3 regions of the Streptomyces sp. NPDC017448 genome follow, and region 1 is predicted to be linked to each of the others. Evidence: predicted binding sites of a transcription regulator. Region 1 holds the regulator's gene; each other region holds the start of a gene.
The links. Region 1 encodes HrcA, which represses chaperone genes, less so after heat shock. Its sites were predicted from a motif close to TTNGCACTCNGNNNNNCNGAGTGCNAA; they were not measured.
Positions count from the first base shown of each region.

Region 2: a site for HrcA is predicted at 6,724-6,750, ahead of groES (co-chaperone GroES). Genes of this name have one in related genera too.
Region 3: a site for HrcA is predicted at 6,639-6,665, ahead of groL (chaperonin GroEL). Genes of this name have one in related genera too.

Region 1 is NZ_JBIRLM010000008.1:113,090-123,289, reverse strand. Features, by position in the region: gene ACH4K1_RS15935 (SpoIIE family protein phosphatase) at 1-535, shown strand, start outside; gene hemW (radical SAM family heme chaperone HemW) at 567-1,808, shown strand; gene ACH4K1_RS15925 (ABC transporter substrate-binding protein) at 1,888-4,764, opposite strand; gene ACH4K1_RS15920 (DUF3097 domain-containing protein) at 4,909-5,727, opposite strand; gene ACH4K1_RS15915 (MBL fold metallo-hydrolase) at 5,816-6,544, opposite strand; gene hrcA (heat-inducible transcriptional repressor HrcA) at 6,729-7,745, shown strand; gene dnaJ (molecular chaperone DnaJ) at 7,746-8,888, shown strand; gene ACH4K1_RS15900 (nitronate monooxygenase) at 9,021-10,094, shown strand; gene ACH4K1_RS15895 (16S rRNA (uracil(1498)-N(3))-methyltransferase) at 10,091-10,200, shown strand, end outside.
Region 2 is NZ_JBIRLM010000001.1:506,542-516,741, forward strand. Features, by position in the region: gene ACH4K1_RS02360 (TetR/AcrR family transcriptional regulator) at 66-842, opposite strand; gene ACH4K1_RS02365 (MFS transporter) at 949-2,436, shown strand; gene ACH4K1_RS02370 (VOC family protein) at 2,635-3,099, shown strand; gene ACH4K1_RS02375 (hypothetical protein) at 3,259-3,999, shown strand; gene ACH4K1_RS02380 (methyltransferase domain-containing protein) at 4,206-5,468, opposite strand; gene ACH4K1_RS02385 (polysaccharide deacetylase family protein) at 5,636-6,562, shown strand; gene groES (co-chaperone GroES) at 6,907-7,215, shown strand; gene groL (chaperonin GroEL) at 7,313-8,938, shown strand; gene ACH4K1_RS02400 (SDR family NAD(P)-dependent oxidoreductase) at 9,062-9,835, opposite strand; gene ACH4K1_RS02405 (PQQ-binding-like beta-propeller repeat protein) at 9,924-10,200, opposite strand, start outside.
Region 3 is NZ_JBIRLM010000001.1:40,842-51,041, forward strand. Features, by position in the region: gene ACH4K1_RS00110 (ABC transporter ATP-binding protein) at 1-144, opposite strand, end outside; gene otsB (trehalose-phosphatase) at 293-1,144, shown strand; gene ACH4K1_RS00120 (trehalose-6-phosphate synthase) at 1,269-2,669, opposite strand; gene ACH4K1_RS00125 (glucosyl-3-phosphoglycerate synthase) at 2,801-3,751, opposite strand; SAM riboswitch class I at 3,905-4,032, shown strand; gene thrC (threonine synthase) at 4,052-5,353, shown strand; gene ACH4K1_RS00135 (MoaD/ThiS family protein) at 5,389-5,667, shown strand; gene ACH4K1_RS00140 (cold-shock protein) at 6,247-6,453, shown strand; gene groL (chaperonin GroEL) at 6,828-8,450, shown strand; gene ACH4K1_RS00150 (keywimysin-related RiPP) at 9,312-9,434, shown strand; gene ACH4K1_RS00155 (asparagine synthase-related protein) at 9,485-10,200, shown strand, end outside.

The sequences.
Region 1 (10,200 bases):
TGTGGGGGAGGTCCTGGACCGGCTCAACCGGCTGCTCCTGGACGACGCGATGGAGGCCGCCGAGGCCGCCGCCCTGATGGTCGCCGCAGCCGGGGGCCGGCAGCTCCACGACGGCGCCCAGCCCCGGTTCCTCTCCCTGCTGTACGGGGAGGTCGTGCCGCTCCCCGGCGGCGGGGCCCGCTGCACGGTGGCCAGCGCCGGGCACCCGCTGCCGCTGCTGCTGCGCCCGGACGGTTCCGTACGCCCGGCCGCCGAACCCCAGGTGCTCCTCGGGGTCGTCGAGGACGTGGCGTACGAGAGCCAGGTCTTCGGCCTCGCGCCGGGGGACACCCTGCTCTGCGTCACGGACGGGGTGACCGAGCGGCGGTCGGGCCCGCTGATGTTCGACGACGGGGACGGGCTGGCCCGGGCGCTCTCCGGCTGCGCCGGGCTGCCCGCCGACGCCACCGCCGAGCGGCTGCGGCGGGCCGTCCACGAGTTCGCCGAGCAGCCCCCGGACGACGACATGGCCCTGCTGGTCCTGCACGCGGAGTGAGCGGAGCACTACGCCCTCGCGACGGGCGACAATGGGCGGTATGCCTTCCGTACTGCCCGATGGTGAACCCGTACCCGACGACGGGGCGCTGCCCCGCCACGCCCTGGAAGGCGCGGCCGACCGCCCGCTCGGCTTCTACCTGCACGTCCCGTACTGCGCCACCCGCTGCGGCTACTGCGACTTCAACACCTACACCGCCACCGAGCTGCGCGGCTCCGGCGGCGCCCTGGCCTCCCGCGACAACTACGCCGCCCACCTGATCGAGGAGGTCCGCCGGGCCCGCAAGGTCCTCGGCGACGACCCCCGCCCGGTCCGCACGGTCTTCGTCGGCGGCGGCACCCCCACCCTGCTGCCCGCCGCCGACCTGGTGAGGATGCTGGCGGCGATCCGCGAGGAGTTCGGCCTCGCCGACGACGCCGAGATCACCACCGAGGCCAACCCCGAGTCCGTCGACCCGGCCTACCTCTCCGCCCTGCGCGAGGGCGGCTTCAACCGGGTCTCCTTCGGCATGCAGAGCGCCAAGCAGCACGTCCTGAAGATCCTGGACCGCACCCACACCCCCGGCCGCCCCGAGGCCTGCGTCGCCGAGGCGCGCGCGGCGGGCTTCGACCACGTCAACCTCGACCTGATCTACGGCACCCCCGGCGAGTCCGACGACGACTGGCGGGCCAGCCTCGACGCCGCGATCGGCGCGGGCCCCGACCACGTCTCCGCGTACGCCCTGATCGTCGAGGAGGGCACCCGGCTCGCCCACCGCATCCGGCGCGGCGAGATCCCGATGACCGACGACGACGCGCACGCCGACCGCTACCTCATCGCGGACGAGGCGTTCGCCGCCGCCGGTTTCCACTGGTACGAGGTCTCCAACTGGGCCACCACCGAGGCCGGCCGCTGCCTGCACAACGAGCTGTACTGGCGCGGCGCCGACTGGTGGGGCGCGGGCCCCGGAGCGCACAGCCACGTCGGGGGCGTGCGCTGGTGGAACGTGAAGCACCCCGGCGCGTACGCCCAGGCGCTCGCCGAGGGCCGTTCGCCCGGCGCGGGCCGCGAGGTGCTGAGCGAGGAGGACCGCCGGGTCGAGCGCATCCTGCTGGAGCTCCGGCTGATCGACGGCTGCCCGCTCGACCTGCTGAAGCCCGACGGCCTCGCCGCCTCCCGCCGCGCCCTGGACGACGGGCTGCTGGAGCCGGAGCCGTACGGGAAGGGCCGCGCGGTCCTCACCCTGCGCGGGCGGCTCCTGGCCGACGCCGTCGTCCGCGACCTGGTCGACTGAGGCGGGCCGGGGCGGGGGCTGCCCGGCGTGCGGCCCTCCGCCCGGCGCGCGGCCCCGGCCCGAGCCGCGAGCCCGGACCTCACGGCTCGCACTCCTCCGCCGTCAGCGGCGGGGCGACCCCGGCTGGCTTGCCGCAGACCAGGGTCCGTTCGGCGCTCGGCCCCGGCCGGACCACCTTGACGATGTTGAGGCCGTGCACGTTGTCCGAGACCGAGGACCGCGCCCGGCTGAACGAGATCGTCCCCGTGGGCATGTTGTTGAGGTCCACCGTGTGCAGCGTCGCCCAGGTCTCCGCCGCGCTCCGCCGCTTGTCGCCGCGCGCCGCCGCGTCGTACAGGGCCGCCGTCGCGCTGTAGGAGATGACGGTCTGCCCGCTGGCGAACAGGTCGTCCTCGTACGCCGGACGCCCCGAGGCCAGCGCCGTGACCTCCCCCTCGGGGTGCAGCCGCCGCAGGGTGCGGTACGCGTCCCCGTAGAAACCGAGGTTCTTCCCCCGGTCCAGCGGGGCGAGCGAGGAGTGGTAGAGCGTGACGTTGGCGGCGATCGAGGTGGAGTCGTCGAACGTGCCCTTCGTCAGATCGTCCCCGGTGAACACCGTCATCCGCCGGTCCGAACACCCGGTGGTCTCCGACAGCCCCCGCATCAGCGTCGGCACGTCCTCGACCCGCCCGGCGAAGTACAGCGCGTCCGGCACCCTCTCGGCCCGGCAGATCGTGGTCAGCGGGGCGTTCAGACTCGCCCCGCCCGCGAGGTCGTACTCCACGTCGTCGCCCAGCGAGAACCCCGACCTGCGCAGCATCTCCTTGCCCGCCGCCCGCTGCTCGGCGGTGTACCGGTCCAGGTCCCCGTTGCGGCCCTCGCGCGACAGCACGACCGCGTGCGGGCGGTCCAGCTCCTTCGCGATCTGCCGGGCGACCAGCCCGAGCACGTGCGTCTGCTCCTCGTCCGTCGCCGCCAGACCGAAGTAGTTGGGGAAGTCGCGGGGCAGGTCGCTGCTGGAGTTCGTCGTGTTCACCACCGGCAGCCCGGCCTCGCGCAACAGGTTCACCGCGTCGTCGCTCTCCTCGGTGTTGCGGCCGAGCCCGACCACGCCGACCACCGTGGGATCCCGCCGGGCCACCTCGATGATCTTCCGTACGGCGGTGAGCTGCCGCAGCATGCCCTCGCCGCCGTTGGCGGTCAGCACCCGCAGCTTCACCGAGCGGCGCACGGTCTTGTTCACCGCCCGCTGCTGGAGGTAGACGCCGGTCAGCTCCTCCAGCCCTTTGCGGGTGGCCTCCCGGTCGTTGCCCGGCGCGGTGAGGGGACCGGCGTACACGACCGTCACATACGCGTCGTCCGCCTCGATGTCGTCGTTCTCCTCACGGATCGCCCGTTCGATCCGCTCGAACGTGATGCCCTTGCCCGCCCCGTTCAGCTCCAGGTCGTTGCCGCCCGCGAACAGCACCTCGGGCACGGTCGCCACCCCCACGCACTCCCGGTCCTCGCCCCGCCCCGCCCAGACCGCGTCCGTGTTGCGGTCGGTCAGCGGACCGTGGCAGTAGGTGTCGCGCCAGTGCCCCGCCCACAGGAACGCCCCCAGCAGCGAGCCCACCACGACCCCCGCGACGGCCGCCCGCGACATCACCCACCACGCCCACGTCCGCCGCACCCGGTAGGTGACGAGCTGGGCGTGCGCGTGCTCATGGGTCAGCTTCTCGGTCGACAGCGGCAGCAGCAGCACCCACGCCAGGGTCGCCGCCGCCACCGGCGACTGGCCCAGGCTCAGGTCGTCCACCCAGCGCTCGTAACGGGCCCGTGCCCCGGAGGAACCGGTCGGCGATCCGGGGCCCGGCCGCTCCGGGGGCAGCGGCGGGGTGTGCCGCATGATCTCGGGGGCCGGCAGCGAGGCGAGCAGCAGCAGCGGATCCACCTCGCTGCGCCGCGACCGCACGTTGTTGATCGCGTTGATCAGCAGGATGCCGCCGTTGTCCTGCGTGGCCCGGGGCAGGAACACCACCGGCGGCACCGTGCGCTTGCTGCGCCGCCAGTCCAGGGAGTGCGGGCGGTAGTTGTGCCGCAGGTCCTCCAGGAGGGCCTGCACCCGCAGCTCCAGGTGGAACTGGCGCGCGTACTCGTCGCCCGCCCCCGCGTCCGCCACCCGCTCCGCGACCGCCGCCGCCCGGGCCCGGATCACCCGCCACGAACCGCTCGGCGAGAACCACGACCAGCCGTCCGATGGGTACCCGGTGCTGGACGCGGCCAGCGAGGAGGTGGTGGCGAACCAGCGGCTCGCCCGGCGCAGCCACAGCAGCGGCGGCGCGGCCCGGCTCGCCAGCCCCACCACGGCGAGCCCGATCAGCGCGGTGGCCGCCACCAGGGCCGTCAGCAGCCAGCCGATCTCCCCGAGCAACACGCTGAGCAGGGCGATGAACAGCGCGCCGACGAACGTCTCGGGCCGCACCGACTGCCGCAGCGCGTCCCACCGGGTCGCCCCGTGCGGCCGACCCGACCGCCAGCGCAACCGGCTCAACTGCTCCAGTATCCGCTCCTCGCGGACCTCGGAGGTGTTCCCGGCGGACTGCTCGACCACGGCCGCGGTGGCCTGTTCGATCGCCCCGAGCAGCCGGGAGCGGGGGAAGGAGAAGTTCTTGTACTGGGTGTTCTCGCGGGTCTCCCACGGCTTCTCGGAGAGCGTGCGCACCATGCCGAGCGCCGCCTCGTACGGGGTCGGCCCCTCGCCGTCCAGCAGCCGCACCGGCACCCGGCGCAACTCGTTGGCCCGGTGCACCTGGTGGACCAGCTGCTCCACCCGCGCGTCGATCTCCGGCCCGGCCGCCGCGTCCGCCGCCTGGACCACCACCAGCGGCATCACCGGCCGGTTGACCCGGTACCGGTCGATCAGCTGCTGCATCAGGTGGAAGACGGCCGACGCCGCCTCGTTGTCCGCACTGTCCCGCCAGACCTCGCGCGCCATCGCCCGTGCCCTTCCCCCGTGAGCCCTCCGGCCCGTGAACCGCCTGCCCGCTCCCACCTCTAACCGATGGTGCGTGTGGGACGCAGGCATTCCTAGGGATCGGCACGTGATCGTCGCGGACGGACCGGGATCAGCCCCCGGACATCAGTCCGGAACAGTGACGAAGTCGATCAATTCCTCCACCCGGCCCAGGAGTTGGGGCTCCAGGTCCTTGTAGCTGCGGACCTTGGACAGGATGTGCTGCCAGGCCGCCCCGGTGTTCTCCGGCCACCCCAGCGCCCGGCACACGCCCGTCTTCCAGTCCTGCCCCTTCGGCACCGCCGGCCAGGCGTCGATCCCCACCGAGGACGGCTTCACCGCCTCCCACACGTCGATGTAGGGGTGGCCCACCACCAGCACGTGGTCCCCGGTCACCTCGGCGGCGATCCGGGACTCCTTGGAGCCGGGCACCAGGTGATCCACCAGCACCCCCAGCCGGGCGTCGGGACCGGGTGCGAACTCCCCGACGATCGCCGGGAGGTCGTCGATCCCCTCCAGGTACTCCACGACCACGCCCTCGATGCGCAGGTCGTCGCCCCACACCCGCTCCACCAGCTCCGCGTCGTGCCGGCCCTCCACGTAGATCCGGCCGGCCCGGGCCACCCGTGCCCGCGCCCCGGGCACCGCCACCGAACCGGAGGCGGTACGGGCGGGGCGCGCGGGGCCGCCCGCCGAAGGGCGTACCAGCGTGACGACCTTGCCCTCCAGCAGGAAGCCGCGCGGCTCCATCGGGAACACCCGGTGCTTGCCGAAGCGGTCCTCCAGGGTCACCGTCGGACCCTGGGCGGTCTTCTCGCAGCGGACCACCGCCCCGCAGAAACCGGTGGCGACCTCCTCCACGACCAGATCGGGTTCGGCGGGCACCTCGGGCACGGGGGCGGACCGCTTCCACGGCGGGGTCAGGTCCGGCTGGTAGCTGCGCATGGCCCGACGATAATCGGCGCGCCGCCGGGGAGCGCGGCCCGCCGCCCCGGAGCGCCGCACGCCCTCGCGCGGTGCTCCCCGGCGGCCCTCACGCCACCGCGAACCGCTCCGCCAGCTCCGCCCGCTGCGCCCGGACGAACGCCGCGTCCACCACCGCCCCGTGTCCCGGCACGTACAGCGCGTCCTCGCCGCCCAGCTCCAGCAGCCGGTCCAGCGCGCCCGGCCAGCGCGAGGGGACCGCGTCGTCGCCCGCCTGCGGCTCGCCCGACTCCTCGACCAGGTCCCCGCAGAACACCACCGGCGGCTCGCCGTCCGAGCCCGGCACCAGGACCGCCAGGTCGTGGCCGCTGTGGCCGGGGCCCACGTTCGCCAGCAGCACCCGGCGGCCGCCGAGGTCCAGCGCCCACTCACCGCTCACCTCGTGGCCCGGGGCCACCAGCGTGTCCGCCGACCGGGCCGCCTCGTCCTCCGCCACCCCGTGGCGCACCGCCGACGCGTACAGGTCCTCCGCCCCGTCGCGCAGCAGGCCGCCCAGGCCCACCGCGCCGTACACCCGGGCCCCGGCGAACGCCGCCGTGCCCAGGACGTGATCGAAATGCGGGTGGCTCAGTGCGATATGCGTCACCCTGCGGCCGAGCAGCGCCTCGGCCTGCCGCCGCAGCTCGACGCCCTCGCGCAGCGTCGAACCCGTGTCGTACAGCAGCACCCCCTCCGCACCGGCGACCAGCCCGGCGGTGGCGTCCCAGCCGGGCAGCCGCCGCCTTCCGGCACCGTGGCCCAACCGCTCCCATCCGAAGTCTTCCCAAGCGACGTCCATGCCGGGACGCTATCGGCATCGGCCCCCGCGGCGGTGACGACCTGCGCGGTCCCGGCGGGCCGGGGCCGGTCGCCCTTGCCCCGGCCCCACCCCACCCCCGTACACTGGCGACGGGATTGCTGGCACTCGCACGCGCCGAGTGCCAGACAGGGACACCGGAGAACCACAGCTGGAGGTGTGCGCGATGCTCAGCGAACGCAGACTCGAAGTGCTGCGCGCCATCGTCCAGGACTATGTCGGCACCGAGGAGCCCGTCGGCTCCAAGGCGCTCACCGAGCGGCACCGGCTGGGGGTCTCCCCGGCCACCGTCCGCAACGACATGGCGGTGCTGGAGGAGGAGGGCTTCATCGCCCAGCCGCACACGAGCGCGGGACGCATCCCGACCGACAAGGGGTACCGCCTCTTCGTCGACAAGCTCGCGGGCGTCAAGCCGCTCTCCTCGCCCGAGCGCCGGGCCATCCAGAACTTCCTCGACGGCGCGGTCGACCTCGACGACGTGGTCGGCCGGACGGTGCGGCTGCTCGCGCAGCTGACCCGGCAGGTCGCCGTCGTGCAGTACCCCTCGCTGACCCGTTCGACGGTGCGGCACGTGGAGCTGCTGTCGCTGGCGCCCGCCCGGCTGATGCTCGTCCTGATCACGGACACCGGCCGGGTCGAACAGCGTATGATCGACTGCCCCGCGCCGTTCGGCGAGGCATCGCTCGCGGATCTGCGGGCCCGGCTCAACAGCCGGGTCGTCGGACGCCGCTTCGCGGATGTCCCGCGCCTGGTGCGGGAGCTGCCGGAATCCTTCGACAGCGAGGACCGGGGGACGGTCTCCACGGTTCTCTCCACCCTCCTCGAAACCCTGGTCGAGGAGACGGAGGAGCGGCTGATGATCGGCGGCACCTCCAACCTCACCCGCTTCGGACACGACTTCCCGGTGATGATCCGGCCGGTGCTGGAAGCACTGGAGGAACAGGTCGTCCTGTTGAAGCTGCTCGGTGAGGCGACGGACTCGGGCATGACCGTACGGATCGGGCACGAGAACGCCCATGAGGGGCTCAACTCCACATCCGTCGTCGCGGTCGGCTACGGTTCGGGCGACGAGGCAGTCGCCAAACTCGGCGTGGTCGGACCGACCCGCATGGACTACCCCGGAACGATGGGAGCGGTACGCGCAGTGGCACGTTACGTCGGACAGATCCTGGCGGAGTCGTAAGTGGCCACGGACTACTACGCCGTACTCGGCGTGCGCCGCGACGCCTCCCAGGACGAGATCAAGAAGGCATTCCGCCGGCTCGCCCGCGAGCTGCACCCGGATGTCAACCCGGACCCGAAGACCCAAGAGCGGTTCAAGGAGATCAACGCCGCTTACGAGGTGCTGTCGGACCCGCAGAAGAAGCAGGTCTACGATCTCGGCGGCGACCCGCTCTCCGCCAACGGCGGCGGCGGTGGCGGGGCGGGCGGTTTCGGAGCCGGCGGCTTCGGCAACTTCTCCGACATCATGGACGCCTTCTTCGGCAACGCGGCGCAGCGCGGGCCCCGTTCGCGGACCCGGCGCGGCCAGGACGCCATGATCCGCCTGGAGATCGACCTCAACGAGGCGGCCTTCGGCACCACCAAGGACATCCAGGTCGACACGGCCGTGGTCTGCACCACCTGCAGCGGCGAGGGCGCGGCCCCCGGCACCTCCGCCCAGACCTGTGACATGTGTCGCGGTCGCGGCGAGGTCTCGCAGGTCACCCGGTCCTTCCTCGGCCAGGTCATGACCTCGCGGCCCTGCCCCCAGTGCCAGGGCTTCGGCACGGTCGTGCCCACCCCGTGCCCGGAGTGCGCCGGCGACGGCCGCATCCGCTCGCGGCGCACGCTCACGGTCAAGATCCCCGCGGGCGTCGACAACGGCACCCGTATCCAGCTCGCCGGCGAGGGCGAGGTCGGCCCCGGCGGCGGCCCGCCCGGCGACCTCTACGTGGAGATCCACGAGCTGGCGCACCCGGTCTTCCAGCGGCGCGGCGACGACCTGCACTGCACGGTCACCATCCCCATGACGGCCGCGGCCCTCGGCACCAAGTGCCCGCTGGAGACGCTGGACGGCGTGGAGGAGATCGACATCCGGCCCGGCACCCAGTCCGGCCAGTCGGTCCCGCTGCACGGGCGGGGGATCACCCACCTGCGCGGCGGCGGCCGGGGCGACCTGATCGTGCACGTCGAGGTGATGACCCCCTCCAAGCTCGACCCGGAGCAGGAGCGGCTGCTGCGGGAGCTGGCCAAGCTCCGCGGCGAGGAACGACCCTTGGGTCAATTCCAGCCAGGCCAGCAGGGCCTCTTCTCCCGGCTGAAGGACGCGTTCAACGGCCGCTGAACCGCTTTCCGCCTTTCACCGCACCGCCCGCCGGTTTCCTACCGGCGGGCGGTGCGGCGTACGGAGGGGAACCGGTCAGGCAGGCGACTGGCTGATTCGGCCCCGTTGTGCGGGACGTGGCACGATGCGGTCATGTCCTCCGAGTTGACCGATCTCTGCCGGTATCCGATCGTGCAGGCCCCGATGGCCGGCGGCGCGTCCGGACCCCGGCTCGCCGGGGCCGTCACCGAGGCCGGCGGGCTCGGATTCCTGGCCGCCGGGTACAAGACGGCGGACGGGATGTACCACGAGGTCAAAGAGGTCCGCAGGCTCACCGCCGGACCGTTCGGCGTCAACCTCTTCATGCCGCAGCCCGTCCTCGCCGACCCCAGCGCCGTCGAGGTCTACCGCCACCAGCTCGCCGGAGAGGCCGCCTGGTACGAGACCCCGCTCGGCGACCCGGACGGCAGCGGCGACGACGGGTACGAGGCGAAGGTCGCGATCCTGCTGGAGGACCCCGTCCCGGTCGTCTCCTTCACCTTCGGCTGCCCCACCCGCGACACCCTCGACGCCTTCGCCCGCGCCGGGACGCACACCATCGTCACCGTCACCTCCGCCGAGGAGGCCCGGAGCGCCCAGTGGGCCGGGGCCGACACCGTCTGCGTCCAGGGCGTCGAGGCAGGCGGCCACCAGTCCACCCACCGCGACGACCCGCAGGTCGACCAGACCGGCACCGGGCTGCTCTCCCTCATCGCCCAGGTCCGTGAGACCGTGCAGCTCCCGATCATCGCCGCCGGCGGGCTGATGCGCGGTTCCCAGATCGCCGCCGCCCTCGCGGCGGGCGCGGACGCCGCCCAGCTCGGCACCGCCTTCCTGGTCTGCCCCGAGTCCGGCGCGCACCCCCTGCACAAGCAGGCCCTGACCAACCCGCTGTTCGTCCGCACCGAGCTGACCCGCGCCTTCTCCGGGCGGCCCGCCCGCGGCCTGGTCAACCGCTTCGTCCGCGAACACGGCCCGTACGCCCCCGCCGCCTACCCCCAGCTCCACTACGTCACCAGCGGACTGCGCCAGGCCGCCGCCAAGGCCGGGGACGCCCAGGGCATGGCCCTGTGGGCCGGACAGGGCCACCGGATGGCCCGCGAACTGCCCGTCGGCGAGCTGATCGAGCTGCTCGCCGCCGAACTGGAGGCCGCCCGGGCGGCCCTGAGCATGAGGAGTCCCCGGTGACCGCACCGGTCTTCGTCGTCGAACGGATGCCCACCGGGCCGGAGTTCGTCCTGGACGGCCCCGAGGGGCGGCACGCCGTCTCCGTCCGCCGCCTCCAGCCCGGTGA
Region 2 (10,200 bases), on a different contig from region 1:
GCCCGCCGGCCCCGGGGCCCCGCGCGTCCGCGGGCGGGTCAGGCGCTCGTGCCCCTGCGGGCGGGTCAGGCGCTCGTGCTCCTGCCGTCGGCCCCGCCCCCGCTCTCCCCGTCGCCATCGCTGTCGCCATCGCCGTCGTCGTCCCCGGCCGGCCTCCCACGGCGGAGCAGCCCCTCCACGATGGCGTCCAGCTCCTCGACGGCCTCGTAGTCGGCGGCGTACTCCCGCCAGCGGTCCTTGACGGCGGTGAGCCGGGGCAGCTCCGCCGCGTCCGCCTCCGTGATCAGCTCCGGGAAGAGCTCCCGGCGCGGAGGGTTCTCGGCCAGGCGGTCCGCCGCCCTGCGGAAGACCAGGTCTCCGTACACGTAATTCCAGATGGTCCGGTAGGCCCGGACCGAGCGGGCCGGGGAGAGGCCGCAGGCCAGCGCGCAGTCGATGATCTCCTCCACCATCCACAGGGCGCCGCGGTCGGTCAGGCCGCCCAGCGCCAGGATGTCCAGCACCCAGGGGACGCGGCCGACGACGGCGTGCATGTGCGCGGCCACCGCCACCATCCGCTCGCGCGGGTCCTCGGGCAGCTCCGGGCGCGGGAACGCCGCCGTCGTGCCGGACAGGGCGAGCATCAGCAGCTCGTCCTTGTCCTGCACGTAGTGGTACAGCGCCATGGGCGTGCTGCCCAGCTCCTTCGCCATCCGTCGCATGGAGAGGGCGCCGACCCCCTCCTCCTCGACGATGCGGCGCGCGGTGGCGACCATCACGTCCGGATCGAGCCGGCGGGGTCGTCCCACGGGACGCCCCGGCGCCCTCTTCTTCTGCTGATCGGACTTCTCGCTGGCCGGCACCCGGGCATTCTCCCCTTCCGGCGTCCTCCGCGGACCGGGGCGTTTGTTTTCTATACGCGTACGGTAATTATCCGGCCGAGGGAACCGCGATGGGGGAGGGGACGCCATGGACGGCGTGAGGAGCGGAGGGGCGGAGCCCACGGGGGAGGGCAGGGCAGGGGGCGCGGCGGAGGACGGGCCGGGGGCGGGGGAGAAGCACGCGCGGTGGCTGCTGTCGGTGGCGCTCACCGTGCAGTTCCTGGTGTCGCTGGACCTGTCCGTGGTGAACATCGCGCTGCCGGACATCCGCGGCGACCTCGGCTTCCGGGGGGAAGGGCTGCTGTGGGTCGTGAACGCCTACGCCCTCGCCTTCGGCGGGCTCCTCCTGCTCGGCGGCCGGCTCGCCGACCTGGCGGGGCCCCGCCGCGTCCTGACGGCGGGGCTGGCCCTGTTCGGGCTCGCCAGTCTGGCGGGCGGGCTCGCCTGGTCGCCCGGTTCGCTGGTGGCGGCGCGGGCGGTGCAGGGGGCCGGCGCGGCGGCCCTCGCTCCGGTGGCCTTCGCCCTGATCACCCTCGCCTTCCCGGCCGGGCCGGCCCGCTCCCGGGCGCTCGGGCTGTGGGGCATGGCGGGCGCGGCGGGCGGCGCGGTCGGGGTGCTGGCGGGCGGGGTGCTCACCGACGCGACGGGCTGGCGGTCCGTGATGCTGGTCAACGTGCCGATCGTCGCCTTCGCGCTGGCCGCCGCCGCGCGCACCGGACCGGTCGGGACCCGGCGGCGGGCCGGGGCGCGGCTCGACGTGGCCGGGGCGCTGCTGGCCACGGCCGGGACGACGCTGCTGGTCCTCGGCCTGGTGCGGACCCCGGACCACGGCTGGACCTCGCCGACCACGCTCACCTCGCTGGGCGGGGCGGTGCTCCTCCTGGCCGCCTTCGTCGCCGTCGAGCTGCGGACCGCCTCCCCGCTGCTCCGCCCCGGCCTGCTGAGGGGGCGGCCGGTGCTGGCGGCGAACCTGTTCTGCCTGCTGCTGGCCTCGGCCCAGTTCGGCGCGTTCTACTTCCTCTCCCTCCACCTGCAACTGGTGCTCGGCTTCGGGCCGACCGCCGCCGGGTTCGCGTTCCTGCCGTTCTGCGCGGGCGTCGTCGCGGGCTCGGTCCTCGCCCCCCGCGCGATCGCGGTCCTCGGCATGCGGCGGCTGATGGCGGCGGGCGCGGTGCCGGCGGCGCTCGGCATGGCCTGGTTCGCGGCGACCGCCACGGCCGACGGCTCCTTCCCCGTCTCCGTCCTCGGCCCGTCGCTGCTCTGCTCCTTCGGCATCGGGCTCTGCTTCGTCCCGCTCGGCACGGCCGCGACGACCGGTGTGGCCCCCGGTGAGACCGGAATGGCCTCGGGGCTGCTGAACAGCTCGCGCCAGGTGGGCGGTTCGCTCGGCCTCGCGGTCCTGGTCACCGTCGCCGTCCACGTCACCGGCGACGCCGCCGGGCCCGCCGCGCTGTCCTCGGGGTACGCGGCCGCGCTGTGGGCCGCGGCGGGCCTCCTGGCGGTGGCGGCGCCGACGGCGTACGTGCTGCTGCCACCGGAAGGGAGGGCGGTGGCGGCGGCTGCCGCGCCCCGGTGAGGCCGCTCCCGGGGTGGCGGCCGCCCGGCGGGCCGTCCTCGTCGTCCCGGCTTCCGGTGGGGGCCGTACCGGTGGTGCAGCGGTACGGGCGCGTGATCCGGGGCGCGTCCGATGAGTCCCGGCGGCGGGACCGGTCTACCTTCCGGACGTCACGGCCGCTCGGGCCGGGCGTACGGAGGGTGCGACGAGGAGAAGACCATGCAGAAGATCACCCCCTGTCTCTGGTTCGACGGACAGGCCCAGGAGGCCGCCGAGCACTACGTCGCGATCTTCGGCGGCGACTCCCGGATCCTGGACACCACCTACTCCGGCGAGTCCGGCCCCGGCGGGGCGGGCTCCGTCCTCACCGTCGACTTCCGGCTCGCGGGGCAGGAGTACACGGGGCTCAACGGCGGCCCGCAGTTCCCGTTCACCGAGGCGATCTCGTTCTCCGTGGACTGTGCCGACCAGGCCGAGGTGGACCGGTTCTGGGACGCGCTCTCCGAAGGCGGCGAGACGGGGCGGTGCGGCTGGCTCAAGGACAGGTTCGGGGTCTCCTGGCAGATCGTGCCGAACGAACTGCCGCGCCTGCTGGCCGACCCGGACAGGGAGAAGGCGGACCGGACCATGAAGGCGATGCTCCGCATGACCAAGCTGGACGTTCAGACCCTGCGCGACGCCTGACCGGGGCCGGGCCCTGCGCGACGCCTGACGGGGACCAGGTCCTGCGGGACGCCTGTCCGGGACCAGCCCTGCGCGACGCCTGTCCGGGGCCAGTCCTGCGCGACGTCTGAGCGTACGGTCCTCGGCGGTGGGCCGGCCCGGCTCGGTAATGTTCCGCTCATGTCACGCCGTGCCCCGCTCCCGCCCCCTCCGCCGCCCGTCGAGCTCCGGGCCTGGCCCGACCGCGAGGCGATGCTCGCCGACCGGGCCGTGGTCCTGGGCGCGTTGGTGAGGATGCACGTGGGGCCGGGACGGTTCGGCCTGCTGGGGATGTGGGCGGCGCTCGCCGCGATCGGCTGGAGCCTGGTGGGCGCCGGGATCGTCATGCTCGAACAGGCCATCGACCTGGTCGACTTCACCAGCGTCATCGGCGGAGGCGTCAGCCTGGTCCTCGGCGCCGCCGTCTTCGTCCCTGCCGCCGTCTTCTTCTGGGTCGGCATCCTCCGGGACCGGAAGGTCCGTGTGCTGCTGGCCTCCTGGGGCGCGCTGGACCGCGACCCGGAGCGCGACCGGCGGCTGCGGATGCCCGGCATGAGCCTCACCTGGCTGCTGCTGTCGTTCCTCCTCGGCGCGGTGGGGCTCGCCCTCTGCGTCATCGGGCCGGCGAGCGCCGAACCGGGCCGGGACACGTACGGCCTGGTCGTCCTGGTGGTGGGCGTCGGCATGGTCGCCTGGCTGACCGCGTTGACGGGGGCGGTGACCGCCCTGGCGCACCGCCGCTGGGTGCTGGGCGTGCTGATGGGCGGCGGTACGGGGCCGGGCGCGGCGGCGGCCGCTCCCGCGCCGGCCACGGGTGGCGGGGCCGGGCCGGTCGCCGGGGCCGGCGTCGCGACGGGCGGCGGCCCCGGCGCGGAGCGGTAAGCCCGTACGCCCGCCCGCCTGGGGGCCCGGCCGCCCAGGAGCCCCACCGTCCTCTGCCCACCGCCGAACCGGGCCCGGGAGAGGACGGACCGCTCGGCGCGCACTCCGCCGCCCCCCGGTGCCGGGTCACGCCTTGCCGCGCCGGGTCGCCGGGTCACGCCTCGCCGCGCCGGGTCGCCGGGCCGCGCCTCGCCGCGCCGGGCGGCTCAGCCCAGCGGACGGCCGATCAGCATGGTCGGGGCCCCGGCCACCCGGGTCAGGAACACCGTCGCCGCGTTGGGCCCCGCCAGCTTCATCCGGCGGCGCACCTCCTCCGGCTCGACCGCCGAGCCGCGCTTCTTGACGGTCAGCACGCCGACCTCCCGCACCCGCAGCAACGCCTTCAACTTCTTCATGTTGAACGGAAGTTGATCGGTGATCTCGTACCCGGAGACGTACGGGGAGGAGTACGGTTCGTCGCTCGTGACGTACGCGATCGTCTCGTCCACCAGCCGCCCCCCGCACCGCTCCACGATGTCGGCGACCAGGTGCGCCCGGATCACCGCGCCGTCCGGCTCGTACAGATAGCGCCCGACCGGGCCCACCGGCGGGGCGGGCAGCGGGGCCGGGGCGGACAGGGTCGCACCGGACGGCAGCAGGGTGGCCCGGAACGCGCCGGGCGCGAAGCCCTCCCCGTACCAGAGCACCGCCTCCTTCACGTCCCCGCCGACCGAGACCCACTCGGCCTCCGCCTCCGGGCCGATCGCCTCGTGCGGGACGCCCGGAGCGATCTTCAGGGCCGCCCGGGGGGCCCGCAGCGCGGCGGCCGTCGCCCAGGACAGCGGCGGCGAGTACGCCTCCGGATCGAAGATCCGCCCGCCCGTCGCCCGGCCTGACGCGCCCCGCGCGCCCCCTCCCCGTGCGCCGCGCCGGGCCGGGTCCACGAAGACCGCGTCGTACGGGGAGGTGTCGATCTCCGTGACATCGGCGCACCGCACCTCGATCAGCCCGTCCAGGCCGAGCGCCCCGGCGTTGGCGCGGGCCACTTCGGCGGTCAGCGGATCGCGGTCCACGGCGAGCACCGAGATCCCGGCGCGGGCCAGTGCGATCGCGTCGCCCCCGATCCCGCAGCACAGGTCCGCTACGCTCCGCACGCCCAGCCCGGCGAACCGGGCCGCGCGGTGGGCGGCGACCGAGGTGCGGGTGGCCTGCTCGACCCCGTCGGGCGTGAAGAACATCCGGTGGGCGTCATCGGCTCCGAACTTCACCGCCGCCCGCTGCCGCAGCCGCGCCTGGCCCAGCGCCGCCGACACCAGCTCCGCCGGATGGGTGCGGCGCAGCCGGGTCGCGGTGGCCAGTTCGTCGGCGGGGTCGTGGTCGCGCAGCCCGGCCAGCAGCTGCTCGCCCTCGGGGGTGCGCAGCGCGGCGAAGGCGGCGCGGGCGGGGTCGTCGGAGGCGGCGGAGGAGGTCGAAGCGTTCACCCGGTCCATTGTGAGCGGTGCGCCGGGGCGACGGCGCCGGAGGTGAGGGCCCCGGGCGCCCTGTGGGCCGCCCGGGGGACCGGGCCCGGCCGCTCGCGGTGTCGGGAGGGGGCGCGGGTCGGCGGCTGGCAGGATGCGGCGCCATGCAGCTAGTACGACAAAAAGAAAAATCACCCATGAAATGGCGCGTAAAGGGCGTTGTCGTGCCGGTGGCCCTCCTGGTCGCCGCCGTCGCCTCCGGATGCGCGGCGCCGGAGAAGGGCGGGGGCGAGACGGCGGCCGGCGGTGGACCCGTGAAGCCCGCCGCCGGCCGGCAGGGCGAGGCGCCCCCGCAGGCCGGGCCTGCCCGTGCCCCGGAGACGTACGCGGAGAAGACCGCGAAGAAGCAGGCCGCCCGGGCCCTCGCCGCGAAGCGGTGGGGGCTCGCCAAGACCCCGCTCGCAGCCCCCGAGCCGCCGCGGGTGAAGCCGCGCATCACCACCCGCCAGGGGTTCGAGGTCCAGGACGACGCGGGGCTCCCACCCGTCTTCACCACGGTCCCGACCAAGGAGAAGATCGTCTTCCTGACGATGGACGACGGGGCCGAGAAGGACCCCGAGCTGCTGCGGATGATGACCGAACTGTCCATTCCCTACAGCGCGTTCCTCAGCGACTACGTCACCAACGACGACTACGGCTACTTCCGGAAGATGCAGCGGCTCGGGGTGGCCCTCAGCAACCACACCCTCAACCACCGCTACCTGCCCGGCCTCTCCGCCGCCGAGCAGAAGCGGGAGATCTGCGGCCAGCAGGAGAAGATGCTGGAGCAGTACGGGAAGCGGCCCACCCTCTTCCGGCCGCCCTACGGCAACTACAACCGCGACACCCTCGTCGCCGCCGAGTCCTGCGGGATCACCGCCGTGCCCCTGTGGGCCTCCGAGGCGTTCCCGGACCGCATGGAGTGGCGCGAGTGGGACCGGGACCTGCACCCCGGCGACATCGTCCTCACCCACTTCCGGGGCGAGGACGACTGGAAGGGCTCGATGCCCGACATGATCCGCCAGGTCATGAAGACCATCACGGACAAGGGCTACGCGGTGGCGAAGCTGGAGGACTACGTCTGACCCCGCCGCGCCCGGGCGGCCCGCCCGGGCCCGGCGTACGGCGTCGTACGGAACCCCGCGCGCCCTCCCCGCGTTGTCCCACCGGCGGCTCCGCGGAGCCCGGGTGGGGTGGCGGGGGCGGTTGCGCCGGGCCCGGGCCGGGGCGGCGCGAGGGTGGTGAATTGGCACTCCGCTTGACCGAGTGCTAATCGCGGTCATAGTCTCAGGTCTGGCACTCCCCCCTGGAGAGTGCCAGCACCACTCTGCGCGACAGGGCAGGTCCGGCACCCGCGACGACGGATCGGTCCGATCGCCTCCCACTGACTGTTAAACCCCGTGAGATCTCCGAAGGGGGAGACCGGATCGTGTCGACCACCAGCTCCAAGGTTGCGATCAAGCCGCTCGAGGACCGCATTGTGGTCCAGCCGCTCGACGCCGAGCAGACCACGGCTTCCGGCCTGGTCATTCCGGACACCGCGAAGGAGAAGCCCCAGGAGGGCGTCGTCCTCGCCGTTGGCCCGGGCCGCTTCGAGAACGGCGAGCGGCTCCCGCTCGACGTCAAGACCGGCGACGTCGTCCTGTACAGCAAGTACGGCGGCACCGAGGTGAAGTACAACGGCGAGGAGTACCTCGTCCTCTCGGCCCGCGACGTCCTCGCGATCATCGAGAAGTAATTCACCCACGTTTGCTTGTGTTCTGCGCCCCTGGCCCCCAGCGACTGACTAGCCGGGCGGCGAGGGGCGCAGTTCGTTCGAGAGGGAAGTACAGCCCATGGCGAAGATTCTGAAGTTCGACGAGGACGCCCGTCGCGCCCTTGAGCGCGGCGTCAACAAGCTTGCCGACACGGTCAAGGTGACGATCGGCCCCAAGGGCCGCAACGTCGTCATCGACAAGAAGTTCGGCGCTCCCACCATCACCAACGACGGTGTCACCATCGCGCGCGAGGTCGAGCTCGACGACCCGTACGAGAACCTGGGCGCCCAGCTCGTCAAGGAGGTGGCGACCAAGACCAACGACGTAGCGGGTGACGGCACCACCACCGCGACCGTCCTGGCCCAGGCGCTCGTCCGCGAGGGTCTGCGCAACGTCGCCGCGGGCGCCTCTCCGGCCGCCCTGAAGAAGGGCATCGACGCCGCCGTCAAGGCCGTCTCCGAGGAGCTCCTCGCGACCGCCCGTCCGATCGACGACAAGGCCGACATCGCCGCCGTGGCCGCGCTCTCCGCGCAGGACCCGCAGGTCGGCGAGCTCATCGCGGACGCGATGGACAAGGTCGGCAAGGACGGTGTCATCACCGTCGAGGAGTCCAACACCTTCGGCCTGGACCTGGAGTTCACCGAGGGCATGGCCTTCGACAAGGGCTACCTGTCCCCGTACATGGTGACCGACCAGGAGCGTATGGAGGCCGTCCTCGACGACCCGTACATCCTGATCCACCAGGGCAAGATCGGCTCCATCCAGGAGCTGCTCCCGCTCCTGGAGAAGGTCATCCAGGCCGGCGCCTCCAAGCCGCTCCTGATCATCGCCGAGGACGTCGAGGGCGAGGCGCTCTCCACCCTCGTCGTCAACAAGATCCGCGGCACGTTCAACGCCGTCGCGGTGAAGGCCCCGGGCTTCGGCGACCGCCGCAAGGCCATGCTCGGCGACATCGCCACCCTCACCGGTGCGACCGTCATCGCCGAGGAGGTCGGCCTCAAGCTCGACCAGGCCGGTCTGGACGTGCTCGGCACCGCCCGCCGCGTCACCGTCTCCAAGGACGACACGACCATCGTCGACGGCGGCGGCAACGCCGAGGACGTCAAGGGCCGCGTCAACCAGATCAAGGCCGAGATCGAGTCCACGGACTCCGACTGGGACCGCGAGAAGCTCCAGGAGCGCCTCGCGAAGCTGGCCGGCGGCGTGTGCGTCATCCGCGTCGGCGCCGCCACCGAGGTGGAGCTCAAGGAGAAGAAGCACCGCCTCGAGGACGCCATCTCCGCCACCCGCGCCGCGGTCGAGGAGGGCATCGTCTCCGGCGGTGGCTCCTCCCTCGTCCACGCCGTGAAGGTCCTGGAGGGCAACCTCGGCAAGACCGGCGACGAGGCCACCGGTGTCGCGGTCGTCCGCCGCGCCGCCGTCGAGCCGCTGCGCTGGATCGCCGAGAACGCCGGCCTGGAGGGTTACGTCATCACCTCCAAGGTCTCCGAGCTCGACAAGGGCCAGGGCTTCAACGCCGCCACCGGCGAGTACGGCGACCTGGTCAAGGCCGGCGTCATCGACCCGGTCAAGGTCACCCGCTCCGCCCTGGAGAACGCCGCGTCCATCGCGTCGCTGCTGCTCACGACCGAGACCCTGGTCGTCGAGAAGCCGGCCGAGGAAGAGGCCGACGCCGGTCACGGCGGCCACGGCCACTCCCACTAGTACGGCCCCTACCTCCCGGTACGCCCGAGGCCCGGTGCCCCCGTCGCGGGGGCGCCGGGCCTCGGTGCGTCAGGGACGCGGCGGCGGACGGCGGCGCGCCAGGGCGCCGGTACGGTACGGGGGCTACCGCGGGCCGTACTTCCGCCCCGTCCGCGAGGTGACCCCGCCGAGCAGGCCCCGCGGGGCGATCTTCACCAGCCCCATCAGCGCCTTGTAGCGCGGGTCCGGGACCGACACGGTCTTCCCCCGGGCCAGGTCCTCCAGCGCCGAGGCCACCAGCTTGTCCGCGTCGAGCCACATCCAGCCCGGGATGTTGTCCGTGCCCATCCCGGCCCGCTCGTGGAACTCCGTACGGACGAATCCGGGGCACAGCGCCATCAGCCGCACCCCCGACCCGGCCAGGTCCCGCGCCGCGCCCTGGGTGAACTGCACCACCCACGACTTGGACGCCCCGTACGTACCGCGCGGCACGAACGCCGCGACGGACGCCACGTTGACGACCCCGCCCCGGCCCCGCTCCTTCATCCCGGCGACCGCCGCCGCCGTCAGCCGCAGCACCGCCTCGCAGTGCACCTTGAGCATCGTCAGCTCATCGGCCATGGACACCTCCAGGAAGCGCCCCTTGTTGCCGAACCCGGCGTTGTTGACCAGCAGGTCGACCGGGTGTCTGCGGTCCGCGAGCCGCTTCTCGACCGCCTCGATGCCGCCGTCCGTGGACAGGTCGGCGCTCAGCACCTCGGCCTCGATGCCGTGCCGGTCGTGCAGTTCGGTGGCCTGGTCGCGCAGCCGCTCGGTGTCCCGCGCCACCAGCACCAGGTTGTGCCCCTGGGCCGCGAGCCGCCGCGCGAACGCGGCCCCGATGCCCGCCGTCGCGCCCGTGATCAGTGCAGTCGTCATACGCGGCACGTTAGTGCCCCGCGTGCTCCGACGGCGCACCCGCCTGCCGCCCCTGCTCCACCACCACGAACCGGCCCGACACCACGGGTCAGGGAGACCCCGGCGCGAAGGACAGCATGCGGGCCTCGCGCACAGGCTTGTGGTTCTCGTCCCCGCTCATGTGCGTCGGCGTCAGCACGAGCCGTCCGTCCACGTACGCGGTATGCGCGGAGAACATCTCGTACTCCCACCGGGCGGTCGCCGCCGGGTGCTTCACGACCTCCGTCTCCGTGCCGACGCCGCGCGGGCCCATCAGGAAGGTCCGGCCCGGGCTGCTGGGGCCGGCCGCCTCGTAGATGCGCATCGCGTTGCCGTCCTCCGCGCGC
Region 3 (10,200 bases), on a different contig from region 1:
GCCGACCAGACCGCAGATGCGGCCGGCCGGAATCCGGAAGGAGCAGTCGCGCAGCGCCCAGCCGCGTCGGTAGCGCTTGCCCAGGCCCCGGGCTTCGAGTGCCCAGCTGCCGGGCGCCGCGTTGGGGGTGCTCGTGTCTGCCACGCGCCTCACCTCGATTCCATGAGTCAATTAATGGAATCATGGAGTTGTGAGGGAGCGGGTGTCAAGCTCGGTCGCCCCGGCGCAGGCGTCCGCACGGGCCGGCGGCGTACGTATGCGCTCTCCGACGCCGAGGGATTAGGCTCGCCCCATGGGCAGTCACCCGGAAAACCTGCCGACCCCGACCACTCCGGCCGGCCGCGAGGGGCTCGACGCCGTGCTCGCCCGGCCCGACCGCGCGGTCGTCGCCCTCGACTTCGACGGCACGCTCGCCGACATCGTCGCCGACCCCGAGCAGGCGCGCGCCCACCCCGGCACCGTCGAGGCGCTCGCCGCCCTCGCGCCGAAGGTCGCGGCCGTCGCCGTGATCACCGGCCGCCCGGCGGACGTGGCGGTGCGGTACGGCGGTTTCGCGGGCGTCCCCGGCCTGGAGCACCTGGTCGTGCTCGGCCACTACGGCGCCGAGCGCTGGGACGCCGTGACCGGAACGGTCGACGCCCCCGCCCCGCACCCGGGCGTCACCGCGGTCCGAGCCGAACTTCCCGGCCTCCTCGACAAGCTCGGCGTGGGGGACGGCGCCTGGATCGAGGAGAAGGGGCAGGCCGTCGCGGTCCACACCCGGCGCGCCGAGGACCCGCAGGCGGCCTTCGATACGCTGGCCGGCCCCCTCGGCGAGCTGGCCGCGCAGCACGGTCTGATCATCGAACCCGGCCGCCTGGTCCTGGAGTTGCGGCCGCCCGGCATGGACAAGGGCGTGGCCCTGGCCCGGTTCGTCGCCGAGCTGGACGCGGAGTCCGTGATCTACGCGGGCGACGACCTCGGGGACCTCGCCGCCTTCGCCGCCGTGGAGAAGCTGCGGACCGAGGGCCCGGACGGCGTCCCCGGCCTCCTGGTGTGCAGCGGCAGCGCCGAGGTGCCCGAACTGGCCGAACGCGCGGACCTGTCGGTCCCCGGCCCGGCGGCGGTGGTGGCCTTCCTGGCGGCGTTGGCGGAACGGCTGTAGTTCCCGGCCGCGCCGCGCCGCAGTGCGGAGCCGGGCCGCGCGGCCCGGCTCCCGGCGCACGTCCGGCGGCGCCCCACCGGCGCCTGCGGCCTGCGCAGGCCGTGCGGCCCTCCGGCCGCTCCCCTCACTCCTGGCGCAGCGCCTCCAGCTGGTCCAGGAACCACTGCTGCGGCGGCAGCGCCGTCGCCGCCCCGGCCAGCCGCTCCGTGCGGGCGGACCGTTGGTCGCCGGGCATCGTCAGCGCCTCGTGCAGGGCCTCCGCCGTGCCCGTCACGTCGTACGGGTTCACCGTGATCGCGTCCTCGCCCAGCTCCTCGTACGCCCCCGCCTCCCGTGACAGCACCAGCGCACAGCCCTGGTCCGAGACGACCGGGACCTCCTTGGCGACCAGGTTCATGCCGTCGCGGATCGGGTTGACCAGGGCCACGTCCGCCAGCCGGTACGCGGCCAGCGAGCGGGCGAAGTCGTCCTTGACGTGGAGGACGACGGGGGTCCAGCCCTCGGTGCCGTACTGGCCGTTGATCTCCGTCGCCAGCGACTGCACGGCCGCCGTGTAGTCCCGGTAGACGGCGAGGTCCTGGCGGGAGGGGTAGGCGAAGGCGATGTGCACGACGCGCTCGCGCCACTCCGGATGGGACTCCAGCAGGGTCCGGTAGGCGTGCAGGCCGCGCACGATGTTCTTGGACAGCTCGGTGCGGTCCACCCGGACGATGGTCTTCCGCCCCTCGCCCACCTGCTCCCGCAGCGCGGCCATCCGCTCGTCCACGTCCGGCTCGTGCGCACGCCGGCGCAGGAAGTCCGCGTCGGCCCCGAGGCCGTGCACCCCGACCCGGGTCCGGCCCGTCCCGCCGAGGATCTCGGTGCAGCAGGCGATGAACGCGTCCGCCCAGCGGCGGGTCAGGAAGGCGGCCCGGTCCGCGCCGAGGATGCCGCGCAGCAGCTGTTCGGCGATGTCGTCGGGCAGCAGCCGGAAGTAGTCCACGGGCGCCCACGGGGTGTGCGAGAAGTGGCCGATCCTCAGGTCCGGGCGCAGCTCGCGCAGCATTCCGGGGACCAGGGCCAGGTGGTAGTCCTGGACGAGGACCGAGGCCCCCGGCTCCGCCTCCTCGGCCAGCGCCCGCGCGAACGCCCGGTTGTACGTCTCGTACGCGGCCCACTGCCGGCGGAACTCCGCGTCGAAGACCGGTTCGACCGGCGTCTGGTAGAGCATGTGGTGGACGAACCACAGCACCGAGTTCGCGATGCCGTTGTAGGCGGCGGCGTGCACCTCGGCGTCGATGTCCAGCATCCGGACGCCCGGCTCCCCGACCCCGCGGCGGACCGCCTCGCGGTCGCCCTCGCCGAGGGCCGCGCAGACCCACACCTTGTCGTCGACGGCGCTCAGCCCGGAGACGAGGCCGCCCCCGCCGCGTTTGGCGTCGAGCTCCCCGCCCTCACCGAGCGTGTACGAGACGGGGCCGCGGTTGGACGCGACGAGGACCTGGGAAGCGGTGGAACCGGGGGAAGGCGTGTGCTCGGAGACCATGTACCGGAACCTAGCCCGTGAGCCCGGCCCCCAAACGCCCCGACGCTCCACCCGGCCACCGCCCCACACGGCCGCGGCGCTCCATCCGCCCACCGCCTCACACGGCCGCGGCGCTCCGGGCGCTCACCGCCTCACGCCGCCCACCGCTCCGCGTACTCCGCGATCTCCCGCATCGGCGGCCGCTCCTCGGTGTCCACCGGATGCGTACGGGGGACGAAGCCGCCCTCGCCGCGCTCGAACTGGGTCAGCGACGGCCGCACCAGATGGCCGCGGGAGAGCCTGAGCTGCGCCGTGCGGTAGATCGCCGCCGCCATCCGGCCCAGCGCCCGCCCGTCCTGGTGGCGGTGGACGCGTACGCCGACGTCGACCTGGCCCAGCGCGTCCAGCCCCACCGTGTGCAGCGCGTCCACCAGCAGCCCCAGCTCCACCCCGTAACCGACCGGGAACGGCAGCCGCTCCAGCAGGGAGCGCCGCACCGCGTACTCGCCGCCCAGCGGCTGCACGAACCCGGCCAGCCGGGGCCAGTGCAGATTGAGCAGCGGGCGTGCCACCAGTTCGGTGACCCGGCCGCCCTGGCCCGCCTCGTCGCCGAGCGGGCGGTCGTACATCGCCTTGACGAACTGCACGTCGGGGTCGGTCAGCAGCGGCCCGACCGTCCCCGAGACGAAGTCCGCCGAGAAGTCCCGGAGGTCCGCGTCCACGAAGCAGACGATCTCGCCGCTGGTCACCAGGAGTGACCGCCACAGGACCTCGCCCTTGCCGGGCACCGCCGGAATCCGGGGCAGGATCGCGTCCCGGTGGACCACCCGCGCGCCCGCCGCCCGCGCCACGGACGCGGTGGCGTCGGTGGAGCCGGAGTCGATCACCAGGAGTTCGTCGACGAGCCGGACCTCCTCCATCAGCTCCCGCCGGATCGTCGCCACGATCGCGCCGACCGTGGCCTCCTCGTTCAACGCGGGCAGCACCACGCTCACGGTCGTACGCCGCGGGTCGGCGGCCCGCGCCTCGGTGAGCCGGTTCAGCGGGCGGTCGCCGGACGACCAGGAACGCCTGGTCAGCCAGCGTTCCACCTCTTCGAGCACGGTCGGCACTCCCTGTGTGTGATCCATCTCGCGGTTCGGACGACTATCTCGCCGGTCCGGTGCTTCGGTTACAGTCTTGAGCAACGCGCGGAGCCATCGCATGTCGGGGTCGGAGCGCGCATAAACGCCTGGATCGAAGATCCAGTGCCACAGAGCTCATCCAGAGGGACTGAGGGAACGGCCCGTTGAAGTCCCGGCAACCCTCCTGCCGACCGCGAGGTCACGGTGGGGAAGGTGCCAATTCCGTCTTGCGGCGAAATGCGTCGCGAGGAAGATGAGGAGAAAGGGACCTCCGCCATCATGGCTGTTCAGACCGTTGCAGGCACCACCACTTCTTCCGCCCCGGCCGTCGATCTCGGTCCCGCCGCGGCGCTCTCCTGCCGCGAGTGCGGCGAGCGGTTCGAGCTCGGCCCCCTCTTCGCCTGCGCCTCCTGTTTCGGGCCGCTGGAAGTGGCGTACGACCTGCCCACCGCCTCCCCCGAGGAGCTGCGCAAGCGCATCGAGGCCGGCCCGGACAACATCTGGCGGTACGCCCCGCTGCTCCCCGTCCCCGCCGACGTGGCGGAGAAGCCCAACATCAACCCGGGCTTCACCAAGCTCGTCAAGGCCGACAACCTCGCCCGCGAGCTGGGCGTCACCGGCGGCCTGTACGTGAAGGACGACTCCGGCAACCCGACGCACTCCTTCAAGGACCGCGTCGTCGCGATCGCCGTCGAGGCCGCCCGCGCCTTCGGCTTCACCACCCTCTCCTGCTCCTCCACGGGCAACCTGGCCGGAGCCGTCGGCGCCGCCGCCGCCCGCGCCGGCCTGCGCTCCTGCGTCTTCATCCCGCACGACCTGGAGCAGGGCAAGGTCGTCATGGCCGCGGTGTACGGCGGTGAGCTGGTCGGCATCGAGGGCACCTACGACGACGTCAACCGCTTCTGCTCCGAGCTCATCGGCGACCCGCTCGGCGAGGGCTGGGGCTTCGTCAACGTCAACCTCCGCCCGTACTACGGCGAGGGCTCCAAGACGCTGGCGTACGAGATCTGCGAACAGCTCGGCTGGAAGCTGCCCGACCAGATCGTCATCCCGATCGCGTCCGGCTCCCAGCTCACCAAGATCGACAAGGGGTTCCAGGAGCTGATCAAGCTCGGCCTCGTCGAGGACAGGCCGTACAAGATCTTCGGCGCCCAGGCCGAGGGCTGCTCCCCGGTCTCCGCCGCCTTCAAGGCCGGCCACGACGTCGTACGGCCCCAGAAGCCGAACACCATCGCCAAGTCGCTGGCCATCGGCAACCCGGCGGACGGCCCGTACGTCCTGGACATCGCCCGCCGCACCGGCGGCGCGGTCGAGGACGTCACCGACGAGCAGGTCGTCGACGCGATCAAGCTGCTGGCCCGCACCGAGGGCATCTTCGGCGAGACGGCGGGCGGGGTGACCGTCGGCGTGACGAAGAAGCTGGTCGAGGCCGGCGTGATCGACCCGGCGCTCACCACCGTCGTCCTGAACACCGGCGACGGCCTCAAGACGCTCGACGCGGTCGCCCCCACCTCGCAGGCCACGGCGACCATCAAGCCGAGCCTGGACGCGTTCCGCGCCGCGGGCCTCGCCTCCGCCTGACCATCCCGACCGCAGCACCGAGAAAGGCGTCCGTCATGAGCGTCAAGGTCCGCATCCCCACCATCCTCCGCACCTACACGGGCGGCCAGGCCGAGGTCACGGCGGAGGGAGCGAAGCTCTCCGAGGTCATCGAGTCCCTGGAGAAGGACCACCCGGGCATCGCGGCCCGCGTCCTGGACGACCAGGGCAAGCTGCGCCGCTTCGTCAACGTGTACGTCAACGACGACGACGTGCGCTTCGAGGGCGGCCTGGACGCGGCCACCCCGGACGGCGCGGGCGTCTCGATCATCCCCGCGGTCGCCGGCGGCTGCTGAACCGTCCCGGGCGGGCCGATCCGGGCCGAGCCGCCTCGGGCCGGGCCGGTCCGATCCGGGCTGAGCCGGCCCGGCCCGAGCCCCGTGGGGCTGCCGAGCCCCATGGGGCTGCCGGGCTCCGCGGGACCGTCGAGCCCTGCGGGACCGTCGGGCCCCGTGCGGCCATGGTGCTTTCGTGTGACCTCAGTTGCCCCCTCCGCTCCAGAAGCGGAGGGGGCAATTCTGCATGGTTGAGCGCGGTACAGTTGGGGAAGCCCCGTTCGCTGCTCGTGCCGCCCGCATATGAGAATGCGCCCGGCCCCGATAAGAAGCAGCCAAAGTACGTGAACCTCTTGCGGTTTAAGTGCCCTTTGTCTGGCCCGACTTGCCCGTAAATCTCAGGAAACCCGCATATTCGCGTGTTCAAGCGCGCCCAGATTTCTCGTCCGATTGACCTGTTGCAGAGGGCAGTTGGACGGATACATTCGGCCGCGGTCGACGCGCTGCGGCGCCGCGCACCCTCTCCTGTCGGAGGGTGAGTCGCGACCCGGGCCCGCGAAGTGCGGTCCCGTGCAAGGGCCAGTAATAGGGGAGTTAGGCATGGCTCAGGGCACCGTCAAGTGGTTCAACGCGGAGAAGGGGTACGGCTTCATCGCGGTCGACGGTGGTGCGGATGTTTTCGTCCACTACAGCGCGATCCAGATGGACGGGTACCGCACCCTCGAAGAGGGTCAGCGAGTTGAATTCGAGATCTCGCAGGGCCAGAAGGGGCCCCAGGCCGACATGGTCAAGCTCGCCGTCGGCTGAGCTCGGCACGGTCGTCCGACGACACCACTCACGCACGTAGGGCCCGACCCCGGGAATGCTCCAGCCGGGGATCGGGCCCTACGCGCGTCCGGGGGCGGCGGAGCCCCCCCGGGGGCCGTACGGCCGACGGCCCCCTGTCGCGCCCCCGCGGCCCCGGACCGCCTGGCGGGTACTCGCCCGAGGCGCTTGCACTCTCGGGGGTCGAGTGCTAATCATTGGCGTTAGCACTCTCCAGGTGAGAGTGACAGAATTTTGGACCGGGCCGGTGAGGTCCGCAGGTGCGGTGGGGCAAGGAACCACCACACGGCAGGCCGTCCGTCGCGGGCGCCTCTCGGTCCGGAGCAATCCACCCCTGTCCGGGAGGACCACTTCACATGGCCAAGATCATCGCGTTCGACGAGGAGGCACGGCGCGGTCTCGAGCGCGGGATGAACCAGCTCGCCGACGCCGTCAAGGTCACCCTCGGCCCCAAGGGCCGTAACGTCGTCCTCGAGAAGAAGTGGGGCGCGCCCACGATCACCAACGATGGTGTTTCCATCGCCAAGGAGATCGAGCTCGAGGACCCGTACGAGAAGATCGGTGCGGAGCTGGTCAAGGAGGTCGCCAAGAAGACGGACGACGTCGCCGGCGACGGTACGACCACCGCCACCGTTCTCGCCCAGGCTCTCGTCCGCGAGGGTCTGCGCAACGTTGCCGCCGGCGCCAACCCGATGGCCCTCAAGCGCGGCATCGAGAAGGCCGTCGAGGCCGTCTCCGCCGCTCTGCTGGAGCAGGCCAAGGACGTGGAGACCAAGGAGCAGATCGCCTCCACCGCCTCCATCTCCGCCGCCGACACCGAGATCGGCGCCAAGATCGCCGAGGCGATGGACAAGGTCGGCAAGGAAGGCGTCATCACCGTCGAGGAGTCCCAGACCTTCGGTCTGGAGCTGGAGCTCACCGAGGGTATGCGCTTCGACAAGGGCTACATCTCGGCGTACTTCGCCACCGACATGGAGCGTATGGAGGCGTCGCTCGACGACCCGTACATCCTGATCGTCAACTCGAAGATCGGCAGCGTCAAGGACCTGATCCCGCTGCTGGAGAAGGTCATGCAGTCGGGCAAGCCCCTGCTGATCATCGCCGAGGACGTCGAGGGCGAGGCGCTCTCCACCCTGGTCGTCAACAAGATCAAGGGCACCTTCAAGTCCGTCGCCGTCAAGGCTCCGGGCTTCGGCGACCGCCGCAAGGCCATGCTCGCGGACATCGCCATCCTCACCGGCGGCACCGTGATCTCCGAGGAGGTCGGTCTCAAGCTGGAGAACGCCGGCCTGGACCTGCTCGGCCGCGCCCGCAAGGTCGTCATCACCAAGGACGAGACGACGATCGTCGACGGCGCCGGTGACAGCGACCAGGTTCAGGGTCGCGTCAACCAGATCCGTGCCGAGATCGAGAACTCCGACTCGGACTACGACCGCGAGAAGCTCCAGGAGCGCCTCGCGAAGCTGGCCGGCGGCGTGGCCGTCATCAAGGCCGGCGCCGCCACCGAGGTGGAGCTCAAGGAGCGCAAGCACCGCATCGAGGACGCGGTGCGCAACGCCAAGGCCGCCGTCGAGGAGGGCATCGTCGCCGGTGGTGGCGTGGCTCTGCTCCAGGCCTCGGCCGTCTTCGAGAAGCTCGACCTCACGGGCGACGAGGCGACCGGCGCCAACGCCGTGAAGCTCGCGCTGGAGGCCCCGCTCAAGCAGATCGCCGTCAACGGTGGTCTCGAGGGCGGCGTCGTCGTGGAGAAGGTCCGCAACCTCCCGATCGGCCACGGCCTGAACGCCGCGACCGGTGAGTACGTCGACATGATCGCCGAGGGCATCCTCGACCCGGCGAAGGTCACGCGTTCCGCCCTGCAGAACGCCGCGTCCATCGCCGCGCTGTTCCTCACCACCGAGGCCGTCATCGCCGACAAGCCCGAGAAGGCCGGCGCGGCCGCTCCGGGCGGCATGCCGGGCGGTGACATGGACTTCTGATCGGCCTGCCGATCGCGAAGTTCCGCGTACGTCCCTCAGGGGCGGTACCTCCTTCACGGAGGTGCCGCCCCTGAGGCGTCTGCGGGGCCGGCAAGCCGGGAGCGGGGGCGGGCACGGGTGTGGCGCGGCTGTGGGGGTGGCTGCGGCTGGGGAGTGGCTGCGGCTGCGGGGGGCAGGAGGAGGTGGTCCGTCCGGGGTTCCGCCCGTGGTCCGGAGAGGGCTCGGCCGTGGTTCCGCCCGTGGTCCGGAGAGGCCCGCCCGGGGTCCGGAGGGGCTCGGCCTCGGGTGCGGAGGGGGCTCGGCCTCGGGTCCGGAGGGGTTCGGCCCGGGAACGCCGGGCCGCTCGGTAGTCGGACGGTCGCTGTGGGCGTTCGGCGTGGCCGAATGATGTCTTGCCGCGATCTTCGCGGTACGGCAGCACGGGCCGGTGCGGTTTCGCCGAAGTCGGTGGCGTGCCCGTCGCGCGTGGGGTAATGCGGGCCCGGAGGCGGGCAGGAAGCCCCGGGGGCGGTTCTGCGGGTATGCGGGTAGCGCCTCCCTCTCCCGGCAGCTCACCGACCGATCCGGCGGCCCCGGCCCCTTATTGGTCCACTCCACTTCAGTGGTGCGCGCCCTCGGTGTGCGACTGCACATGCTGACCGGACGGTTGTGCGCCCCGGGCCGGAATCTCGGCCTCCGCCCTTTGCCGCTCACGCTATCCGGCCAAATTCACGCGGTGAGTCGGAACCATGCGTACCGGTTCCGCAGAGGGACATGATGGCTCTGGTGTTCACATGGTGAACACCAGTCGCATGGATAACGCCAGTTATGCAGACGCATATGGGGCATAGCTGTACTCCGTCACCTGGAAGGGGAGATCTCGTGAAGCAGCAGAAGAAGGCTTACGTGAAGCCGTCGCTGTTCAAGCAGGGCGACTTCTCGAAGAAGACCGCCGGTTACTTCTACGGCTCGTACAAGGAGTACTGGGTCCGCCGCATCATCTGATCCGGACCCCGGATTCCTGTGCGAGGTACGAGAACTTCCGGAAGGTGAACATGCCCGGCCATCTGCGTGACTACTTCGTCGTTCTGCCGGACAGCGCGGCGGGCGCGGCGGTGGCCGGGCGGCTTCCCGTACAGGAGCCGGCCGGGCGGTTCGCCGCCCCTGACCCGGCCGGGCGGGCCGCGACGGGGGGCGACGTCCTGACCGTAGCCCACCCGTCCGGCCGGCCCTGGGTCGTCGCCCGTCCGGCGTTCCGCAGGGTGAGCCACCTCCGCCGGGGCGACGACGCCCTCGTGCTCATCGGCCCCGACCGCGTTCCCGAGGCCGTGCTCTCCGGCCTTCTGGAGGGCGCCCGGGACCGGACCGCCCTGGAGCGCCGTCTCGCCCGGCTGCCCGGCCTCCACCACGTGATCGCCCGGCTCTCCGGGCAGACCTGGATCAGAGGCACCGCCTCCGGGCTGCGCCGCGTCTATCACGCCCGGCACCCCCAGGCCGGAACCATCGCCTCCGACCGCCCCGCCGTCCTCGCCCGGCTGATCGACGCCCCCCTGGACGACGGTGCGCTGGCCCTGCGCATGCTCGACTTCCTGCCGCACCCCCTGAGCCGCCGTGTCGTGTGGCGCGGGGTGCACGAGACCGGCGCCGGGTACGGTCTGGCCCTGCCCGCCGCAGCACCGGGCACGGCCGCCGCCCCCGGCCCCACGGAGCACCGCTGGTGGGAGCCGCCGCCCGCCGAACTCCCCTTGGCCGAGGGGGCGCGGGCGCTCGG